3 regions of the Mameliella sp. AT18 genome follow, and region 2 is predicted to be linked to each of the others. Evidence: riboswitches for the same ligand, from Rfam matches in the RefSeq annotation. Region 2 holds a riboswitch; each other region holds the start of a gene.
What was found. A riboswitch is a leader RNA that binds a small molecule or an ion and turns the genes downstream of it on or off. The one in region 2 is predicted to bind cobalamin.
Positions count from the first base shown of each region.

Region 1: linked by a shared signal. The riboswitch ahead of PVW46_RS23745 (hypothetical protein) and the one ahead of PVW46_RS00645 (DUF1636 family protein) in region 2 are both predicted to bind cobalamin.
Region 3: linked by a shared signal. The riboswitch ahead of PVW46_RS14410 (DUF4198 domain-containing protein) and the one ahead of PVW46_RS00645 (DUF1636 family protein) in region 2 are both predicted to bind cobalamin.

Region 1 is NZ_JARAMO010000291.1:24,563-27,829, reverse strand. It holds gene PVW46_RS23750 (mechanosensitive ion channel family protein) at 1-1,472, shown strand, start outside; gene PVW46_RS23745 (hypothetical protein) at 1,493-1,795, opposite strand; cobalamin riboswitch at 1,912-2,115, opposite strand; gene PVW46_RS23740 (LysR family transcriptional regulator) at 2,196-2,630, shown strand; gene PVW46_RS23735 (hypothetical protein) at 2,672-2,818, shown strand; gene PVW46_RS23730 (hypothetical protein) at 2,837-2,998, shown strand; gene PVW46_RS23725 (hydantoinase/oxoprolinase family protein) at 3,069-3,267, shown strand, end outside.
Region 2 is NZ_JARAMO010000007.1:14,238-17,504, reverse strand. It holds gene PVW46_RS28645 (DUF1289 domain-containing protein) at 1-607, opposite strand, end outside; gene cobO (cob(I)yrinic acid a,c-diamide adenosyltransferase) at 612-1,220, opposite strand; cobalamin riboswitch at 1,312-1,503, shown strand; gene PVW46_RS00645 (DUF1636 family protein) at 1,538-1,957, shown strand; gene cobW (cobalamin biosynthesis protein CobW) at 1,954-3,009, shown strand; gene cobN (cobaltochelatase subunit CobN) at 3,044-3,267, shown strand, end outside.
Region 3 is NZ_JARAMO010000153.1:1,106-4,372, forward strand. It holds gene PVW46_RS14400 (aldo/keto reductase) at 1-74, opposite strand, end outside; gene PVW46_RS14405 (D-lyxose/D-mannose family sugar isomerase) at 140-829, opposite strand; cobalamin riboswitch at 962-1,164, shown strand; gene PVW46_RS14410 (DUF4198 domain-containing protein) at 1,293-2,090, shown strand; gene cbiM (cobalt transporter CbiM) at 2,097-2,714, shown strand; gene PVW46_RS14420 (NikL family nickel/cobalt ECF transporter subunit) at 2,711-3,267, shown strand, end outside.

The DNA of each region.
Region 1 (3,267 bases), on a different contig from region 2:
CCAAGGACTGGGACGGCACGGGCGATACCCGCGCACTGCGGGCGCTGAACCTTGATCACGTCCCGCGTCAGTTGCGCCGGATCGAGGGCGCGCTGATGGCCGATTACCTGCGCCAGAGCATCGACCGGATCGGCTTTATCTACTGGCAGGAGATTCCCGACGATCCCAACCGCCCCCTGCCCTATGTCTATTATCGCCATCCGGTCGGCGACATCACCATCGCACCAACGGACATCCTCGACGGCGAGGGGCGCCCCGTGGAGCGGCGCTGGCGTTTCTCGCGCGAGACGATGGCAGAGCTGCCAGACATCTACGCGGCCCTCGAAAAGATGCCCCTTGCTCCCGGCCTGACCACGCCGCCGCCCCTGTCACAGTTCTTTGCCACGCGGCAGGCGGTCCTTGCGCGTGCCGGCTGGCTGCAGGCCGAGGCCTGGGGACTGGAGACCTGGCAATGGCTGGGGGTCCTGACGTACCTGGGTGTCATGGCGCTGGTGCTGATGGCGGGATGGGCCGTCGCGCGCCGACTGGCAGGGCAGGATTCCTGGCAGGGACGCCTTGTAGGACAGTTGGCCGGCCCGGTCGGATTGATGGCCGCCGCCCTTCTGTTCCTTGACGCCAGCGAGCGGTTGGGCCTGACGTTGCGGGCTTTCGGCGCGGTGTCGGGCTTGTCCGCGATGCTGCTGATCCTGGCCAGCGCCGCGCTGGCCTACCGTGTCGTCTCGCTGATCTTTGGCGCGCTTATGGCCAAGGCGACCCAGACCCGTGCCTACACGGACGAAATCGTGCTGTCGCTGGCCCAGGGGCTGATGAAACTGTTGATCGTCGTCGGGGCGGTGATCGGCTGCGCCGATGTTGCCGGACTGCCGTACGAAGGGGTCCTGACCGGTCTGGGGATCGGTGGCGTGGCCCTGGCCTTTGCCGCACGCGAAACCGTGTCCAACATCATCGGCGGCGCGATCCTTCTGTCGGACCGCCCCTTCCGCAAGGGCGACCTGGTCGAGGCAGCCAACACGCTGGCCGTGATCGAGACGGTGGGTCTGCGGTCGACGCGCCTGCGCAAGCTGGACGACACCCTGATGATCGTGCCCAACGCCCAGCTTTCGGACCAGGTGATATCCAACTGGGGCAGCCGTCGGAGGCGTCGCGTGCTGATGAAGATCGGCCTCACCTACGAAACTCCGCGTGCGCAACTGGAACAGTTCGTGGCGCGGCTGATGGAGATCTACCGCGATCAGCCTGAGGCCGAGACAGACAATGTGACCATCGGCATCAAGTCGCTTGGCCCCCACAGCATCGACATCGAGCTATGGGGGCATTTCCGCGTCTTCAGCTACGAGGCGCAGATCGCCGCGCAACAGGCGCTGATCCTCGACATCCTGTCCCTGGCCAAAGAGTTGGGCGTCAGCTTTGCCTACCCGACGCAGACCGTGCACCTGACCCCGGACAATGGCGCGGTCCCGACCACGGCATAGACAGCGGCCAGTGGCTCCGGTCAGATCGACAACCGCCGTTTCCGGGCGCCTCCGCGCCTTTGCGGCTGCGGCAAGGGCAGGTCCAGCGGCACCGCCGGGCGCCGGATGGATTGGTGCAGCAGGTCGCAGAACACCGCCACCGCCGGATCCGTGCCGGCAAAGGGCTGGGCCCGCATCCAGGCACGCACAGCTTCTTCCTCGTAGCTTGCGCAGCCCGGCAGGCTGCCAAGCCATTGCATGTAGCCCATGCTTGCCAGTTCCCGGGCCCGTTCCGGTGTTTCGGCCCGTGTCTGTAAAAGGGTCAGCACCCGTTCGATCGTCATCGCGCCCTCCGCGCAAAGCTGGGGCGGGGATCATGGATCGGCGGCAGGACGGGCGGCAGGTTGCCATTCGTCTTTCGCGTCTCCGGGGCACCCCGCCCGGGTTGAGTGGCTTGGGCGCAGGGCGCCCGGCGATGGCAGGTCTCCTGACTTGCGGGTCAAGGCGCAGTCCCGAACCTTCCCGGGCCGTGCGGCCCAGTGGTCACTTCGGGATGGCTCGCCGCTTACAGTTGCGGGGGCAGTCGCGGATTTGGGGCATGGCCCCGCACCGCGTTCCCTTTTCAGACCGCGCGGACGCGGTCACCATCACCGGCCAAAGTGGCGCAGCATCTTGCCGCGGTCAAGCGGTTCGCGCCCCGGACCATCGCTTGTGCCAGAGCGTCGCAGGCGACAGACTGCGGGCGTGGGCCAGATCACCGTCAAACAGCTCGAAGCCTTCGTGCAGGTGGCCCATCTGGCCAGTTTCCACCGCGCGGCGGAACGGCTGAACACCACGCAGCCCAATATCTCGACCCGGATTTCGGCGCTTGAATCGCTGCTGGGGCTGCGCCTTTTCAACCGCGATGCCGGGTCACTCCGGCTGACGCCGACGGGCCGCACGATGCTGCCCTGTGCGCGGGCCGTGCTGACCGCGATGGACGGCTTCGTGGCCGCCGCCGGAGAGGATCATCTGTTCGAGGGCGCGCTGCGCCTCGGCGTGCCAGAGATGATCGTGCACAGCTGGCTGGGTCCGTTCCTGCGCGCCCTCAAGGACCGGTTTCCGGCCATCGACGTGGAACTGACCGTGGACCTCTCGGCCAACCTTTCGCCGTCGCTTTTTAGCCGGGGCTGGACCTGACGCCGCAAAGCGGGCCGTTCGGGCGGCAGATCTCGGGCGGCGTGGACCTTGGCGAGTTCCCGCAGGTCTGGGTCGCGGCGCCGGGGCTGGGCTTGCAGGGCCACGCGTTGAGCCTGCGCGACATCGCGCGGCACCCGGTGCTGACCCATGCGCACGGCACCCTGCCCATCGAGCAGTTGCGCGACTAGATCGCGACCGGGCGGCTGGTGCCGCTGCGTTACCTCTGGGTGCCGGACCCACTGCGATTTCGCGCACGCTACGACGCGGGGCTGGCGCCGTCCTATGTCGTCCGGGCGGCGGAACTGGTGCAAGAGGTGGCCCGGGCGCATCTGGCGGCGGCCGAGGATCAGGAAAAGCGATCCTCTTGATCCGATCAAATAATTGGATTGCATTGCGGTGGCTCGCTAGGCTTCCCGGTATCGCTGACAGGAGCCTTTCATGCCCGAACCGCTTTACCGCCTTGGCGTCGACATCGGCGGCACCTTTACCGACGTGGTGCTGGAAGGACCGGAGGGACTGACCTCAACCAAGGTGCTGACCACCTACGCCGCTCCGGAAGAGGCCATTGTCGAGGGGCTGCACCGGGTCTGTGACCTGGCGGGCGTGGAGCCCGGGCGGATTTCACAGGTGATCCACG
Region 2 (3,267 bases):
TGTCGCACCGCACGGTGAACCGCGCGGCGCGGCTGCCCAGCCCAAGATCAAAGCGCAGTCCGCCTGCGTCGCGGGGCAAAAGCGCGCGATCGTCCGGACCCAGCGCGGTCAAGGATCGGGCCGGATCGCGCAGGGCGCGGCCCAGGGGCACAGCCAGGGCGATCAGTGTCGGCGCCTCCGGGCGGTCGATCTCGAAGGCGGTGAGATAGCGCGCGGCCTCCAGCCGCAGCGCGGCATTTTCCAACCGCAGGATCAGCACGCCGTCGCCGATCTGCCCCGTGCATTCGGTTCCCGGCAGGCGCGACAGCTCGCCCGAGGCGCCCCAGATCCCCGCCACGAGGCGCGCGCCTTCCTCGCCGATGCGCCGCGCCGTTTCCGTCAACAGCGTATCCCCCTGCCAGGACAGCCGGCGCGTCTTCAGCCCCATGTTCGCGGCGCGGGCGGGCAAGGCGGCCCAGACGCCGGCGCGAAAATCGTCCGAGGCGCCGCCCCAGCAGGCGATCTCGTCCAGGCTGCGGGCGCATCCCGTGCACAGCTGCGATGCCTCGTCGATCACGCAGCGGGCGACGCAGGGGCTGGCCGGGGGCAGGCGGGTCATGCGGCTCATGGGCCTAGAACTCCACGCCTTTCTGCGCCTTCACGCCGTCGCGGAAGGGATGTTTGAGCAGCTCCATCTCGGTCACCAGGTCGGCGGCCTCGATCAACTCTGGCTTGGCGTTGCGACCTGTCAGGCAGACATGGGTCATGGCCGGTTTCTGGTGCAGCAGGAACTCGACCACCTCGTCGATGTCGATGTAATCATAGCGCAGGGCGATGTTGATCTCGTCCAACAGGACGAACTGGATCTCGGGGTCGAGGATCTGCTCCTTGGCGATCTTCCAGCCGTTCTGCGCAGCGGCAATGTCTCGCTCGCGGTCCTGGGTTTCCCAGGTAAACCCCTCACCGGACACGAAGAACCGGCATTCATCGGCAAAGCGTTCACGGAGAAAGGTCTTTTCGCCGGTGTCCCAGTTGCCCTTGATGAACTGGACCACCGCGCAGGGCATGCCATGCGCGATGCAGCGCATGATCATCCCGAACCCGGCCGAGCTCTTGCCCTTGCCCTTGCCGGTGTGGACCATGATCAGACCTTTTTCCTCGGTCTTGGTCTTCATCATCTCGTCGCGGGCGGCCTTGATGCGGCGCATCTTTTCGTTGTGGCGGGTTGTGATCTCGTCCATTGCGCGCTCCGTTGATCGATTCAGGCAGGAATTGCATCCGTGTCGCGCCCCGTCAACGTGCTTCGCGATTGACATGTCCGCCCGTCTGTCGCACCACCGCCCACACGATGGTTCCCCGGAGCACCCGGGGAGGACAACAGGGAACGCGGTGAAACCCCGCGGCTGCCCCCGCAACTGTAAGCGGTGAGCGCCCTCGCAACGTGCCACTGGCCAGACCGGCCGGGAAGGCGCGGGGGTGCCGCGACCCGCGAGCCAGGAGACCTGCCATCCCAGGTGCAACTTTAATCCCGGGCGGGGTGCCCCGGAGGAGGTCGGGAATGGATCACGATACGCAACAGGGGGCGGGCCATGCGCCGGTCGAACTGCTGGTCTGCGTCAAGTGTCGGCGCGGCGAAGAGGTGCCAGAGGGCGGTCAACGCCCGGGCCAGCGCCTGCACGATGCGCTGGCGGCGCGCGAGATGCCCGAGGGGGTCACGCTGACGCCGGTGGAATGCCTGCAGAACTGCGACTACGGCTGTTCCGTCGCCATGCGCGGCGGGGCGGAACGCTGGACCTACGTCTACGGAAACCTTCACGAAGCGTCGCATCCGGACCTGCTGACCGAGGGTGTCGCGCTCTATCATGCGGCCCGTGACGGGGTGATCCCCTGGCGCGCGCGGCCCGAACATTTCAAACGCAATTGCATCGCGCGCATCCCGCCCGAACAGGCCAAAGCGCCGGAAAAGGACAAGACATGACCGATCTCGCCAAGCTTCCCGTCACCGTCATCACCGGCTTCCTCGGCTCGGGCAAGACGACGCTGATCACCCACCTGATGCAGAACCCCGGCGGCAAGCGGCTGGCCGTGGTGGTCAATGAATTCGGCGACGTGGGTGTCGATGGCGAGATCCTCAAGGGCTGTGCCATCCCCGATTGCCCGGCGGAAAACATCATGGAACTCGCCAACGGCTGCATCTGCTGCACCGTGGCCGATGATTTCATCCCGACGATCGAGGCGCTGATGGCGCTGGACCCGCGCCCGGAGCATATCCTGATCGAGACCTCGGGCCTGGCGCTGCCGAAACCGTTGCTCAAGGCCTTTGACTGGCCCGATATTCGGTCGAAGATCACCGTAGATGGCGTGATTGCCCTGGCCGATGCCGAGGCGGTGGCCTCGGGGCGGTTCGCGCCAGACGTGGCCAAGGTGGATGCGCAGCGGCTGGCGGACGATTCGCTGGATCACGAGACGCCGCTGTCGGAGGTCTTCGAGGACCAGATTTCCTGCGCTGACATTATCCTGCTGACCAAGCCGGATCTGGCGGGTCCCGAGGGCGTGGCGAAGGCCAAGGAGATCATCGCCGCCGAGGCGCCGCGTCCGCTGCCGGTGATCGAGGTGGCCGAGGGCGCCGTCGACCCGCGCGTGATCCTGGGGCTGGAAGCGGCGGCAGAAGACGACATGGACGCCCGTCCCAGCCACCATGACGACCACGATGACCACGAGCACGACGATTTCGAATCCATTGTCGTGGACATTCCCGAGGTGTCCGCCCCCGCCGACCTGGTGGCGCGGATCGAGGACCTGGCCAAGAGCCAGAACATCCTGCGGGTCAAGGGCTATGCCAGCGTTGCCGGCAAGCCGATGCGCCTGCTGGTGCAGGCGGTGGGCGCACGGGTGCGGCACCAGTACGACCGTCCGTGGCAAGCGGACGAGGCCCGCCAGGGCCGGCTTGTCGTGATCGCCGAACATGACGACATCCACCCCGAGGCGATCCGCGCCGTGCTGGGCGTGGCCACGGAGGCGGCAGAGTAGGGCGGGGGTCTCCCCGCCGCGCCGGAGCGGTGCCATGCACGTCATCTTTCGCGAAAGCCACGGCCTCGAAGAGAGCGAGACCCCGACCGACCTGGCGCAAAGCCCGGCGGACCTGGTGGTGCTGTCCTTCTCGGATTCCGACCTCGGCGCCTTTGCCGCGGGATGGGAGCGCGGCGGCGGGCGCGAGGGGCGGATGCCCTCCCTGCGTCTGGCGAATATCGCGGCGCTGAAGCATCCGCTGTCGGTCGATACCTATGT
Region 3 (3,267 bases), on a different contig from region 2:
CCCGCAAAGGACATCGCCCCGATGCCCAGCGCCGATACCTCCGGCCCGCCCTGTCCTAGTGCCCGTCTCAGCATGTCCTGCCCCCTCTTGCCGACGGGCGCAGAGTGGCGCCCGCCTCCCGCATTGGCAAGTCCCGGCCTCAGGCCCCCAGCCAGGCCTTGTAGTCGCTGACCAGCAGGTGCAGCGGCGCCTCGTCCTCTTCGATGTCGGAAAAGCGCCCGATCGGTTCACGAAAGATGTTGTCGGTCTCGTCGTCGTTCACGGTGCTGACCTCGCCGATCAGCACGTCGCCGCCCTCGCCCCAGAAGGCGTGCCAGTCGCCGGGCCGCAGGGTCACGCTTTCGCCCGGCGCCAGTTGCAGCTTTTCGCCCGCCACATAGTCGTGCACGATCCCGTCACACATCACGGTGCCGCCGCGATCCTCGGCAAAATTGCCCTGGTCGTCAGATCCGTACAGCTCCACCACCAGTGTCGCGCCGCCCCGGTTGATGATGTCCTCGGCCTTGATGACATGGGTGTGCATCGGCGAAAGCTGGTCCTGTTTCGAGATCAGCAGCTTTTCCGCGTAGCACATCCCCCGCCCCGAGGTCAGGTCCGACAGCAGCCCGTTGCGCAGGGTGAACAGGAACAGCCCCATCTCGTCATAGCGCCCGGCGCCATAGTCGGTGATGTCCCAACCACAACGAGAGTCGATGACATGCCGCGCCGCGCCCGCCTGCGCCACGAAGGCCTCTGGCGACCATTGCGCAAAGGGCGGCAGGGTGAACCCGTGGCGACGGATCATCTCGTCCGCCTCCGTCATGATGGCGTTGATGCGTGACCGTTTCATGCCCCAGTCCTCCCGTTAGCGATAGCGGCTTTGTGACAGCTATCCGCCACCGACTCGGTTCCGTCAACCAACTACCCGAACGAGGGACCGCGCATGTCACTTTGACCATTGCCCCGCATTGGCGAACCTGTCACACACAGAACCGTGACCGGTCCCGGAAAGGCGACTTTCCGGGGGAAAGAGGGAATGCCGTGCGGCGCATCCGCGCCAATCCGGCAACTGCCCCCGCAACTGTAAGCGGAGAGCCGGGCCAAGACGCCACTGGAGCAATCCGGGAAGGCAGGCCCAGGCAACGACCCGCGAGTCAGGAGACCTGCCGGACACCCGCGGCCCAGATGGCCACGGCTCCACCGGACGTCGGGGTGAGCGTCTGGCCTGTGTCCTGTTCGGACCCCGGCCGCCTTGTCCCACGTCTCCACCGCATTGCGCCGGGGATGGCGCAGACTGGACAAGGACGATATCAGTGACTTTTTTTACCCTCGGAAAACAGGCCCTTGTTGGCGCGCTCCTGGCGTTGCCCACGGCGGCACCCGCGCATTTCCTGCTGGAATACACCACCGACGCGCTGATCGACCGTCCCGGTGACGTGCCGGTCAAGCTGGTGTTCTGGCACCCCTTCGAAAACGGCCATGTTATGGACCTGGAGCGCCCGCAGGAGTTCTATGTCATCCATCGCGGCGAAAAGACCGACCTGATGGACACGTTGCAGCCGATCACCTTTACCGGCGCCAGCAATTCCGCTGCCGCCTTCCTGGGTTCGGTCCCGGTGAAACGGTCTGGCGACTATGTGCTGGTGACGGTGCCCCAGCCCTATTTCGAGGAATCCGAGGACAAGTACATCCAGCAGTTCACCAAGTCCGTGCTGAACCGCAACACGCTGCCGACCGACTGGATGGCGCCCGTGGGCCTGCCCACCGAGATCCTGCCCCTGAACAAGCCCTACAACATCATCGCCGGGTCCACCTTCACCGGGCAGGTGCTGGCCGATGGTGAACCCGTCGCCGGCGCGGAAATCGAGATCGAGTACATGGCGGCCGAACCGGACATGGACGGATCCGCCGCCACCGCCCCCGTGGCCAGCCCGCCGCCCGGAGGGGCCGTCGTGGCGATCTCGGACGCCAACGGCTATTTCACCTTCGGCATCCCCAAGGCCGGGTACTGGGGCTTTGCCGCCCTCGGGTCCGGTCCGGCGACCGAGCATGAGGGCAAGGAGCTGAGCCAGGACGCAGTCCTCTGGATCCGCGCCTGGGAACTGGAGTAACCCAAGATGCACATCGTCGACGGAGCCCTCTCGAACCCGGTCGTCATCGGCGGCGCCGTGGCGGCGGCGGGCGGCATTGCCCTGGGTCTGCGCGCCCTGCCGCTGGACCGTATCCCGGCGGCAGGCGTGCTCTCGGCCAGTTTCTTCGTGACCTCGCTGATCCATGTGCCCGTGGGTCCGTCGTCGGTGCATCTCATCCTCAACGGTCTGGCCGGGCTGATCCTCGGCTGGGCCGCCTTCCCGGCGCTGTTCGTCGGCCTGGTGCTGCAGGCGGTCTTTTTCGGCTTTGGCGGGCTGACCGTGCTGGGCGTGAACACCGTCAACATTGCCCTTGCGGCGGTCCTCGTCGGGCTGGTCTTCCGCCCGCTGATCCTGCGCGGCGGTCCTGTCGGGGCGGCGATCTGGGGCGGCATCGGCGGGGCCTGCGCCACCGCCCTGACGACGCTCTTCGTGGCCCTCTCGCTGATGTTCTCGGGCGACGAATTCCTCGCCGTCGCGCACCTTGTCTTTGTCGCCCACCTGCCGATCATGGTCATCGAGGGCCTGTTGACCGGCTTTGCGGTCCTGCTGGCGCGCAAGGTCAAACCGGACCTTTTCCTGTCGATGAAGGAGGCCGAGGCATGATCCGGCTGGCGCTTGTCCTCTGCCTGCTGGCCCTGCCCGTCCCGGCACTGGCACACAAGGTCATCGCCGCCGTCTTCCCCTCTGGCAGCGCCATCGAGGGCGAAATCGGCTTTTCCAACGGCGACATGGCCACCGACCAGCCGGTCGAGGTCTATGGTCCCGACGGCACGCTGCTGGGTGAGACCGTGACCGACGCCGACGGGTTTTTCATCTTCGCGCCGACCGAACCCGTCGCCCATACCTTCCGCTCGGACCTCGGCGCCGGGCACCTGGCCAATGTGACCATGCCTGCCGAAGAGGTCGCCCGCATCCTTGGCGTCGCCGCGCCGGAACCTGCGGCGCCCGCCCCCACGACGGCACCCGCCGCCCCCGGCCTCGCGCTTTCGGATGCCGACCGCACCGAGATCGCCCGCATCGTCCGCGACGAGATGCGCCCCCTGCGCCGCGAGATCGCCGCCTACCGCGAAAAGAACGACCTGCAGACCATCCTAGGCGGCATGGGCTATATCCTCGGGCTGTTCGGGCTGGGTTTCTACATCGCCGCCCGGCGCCA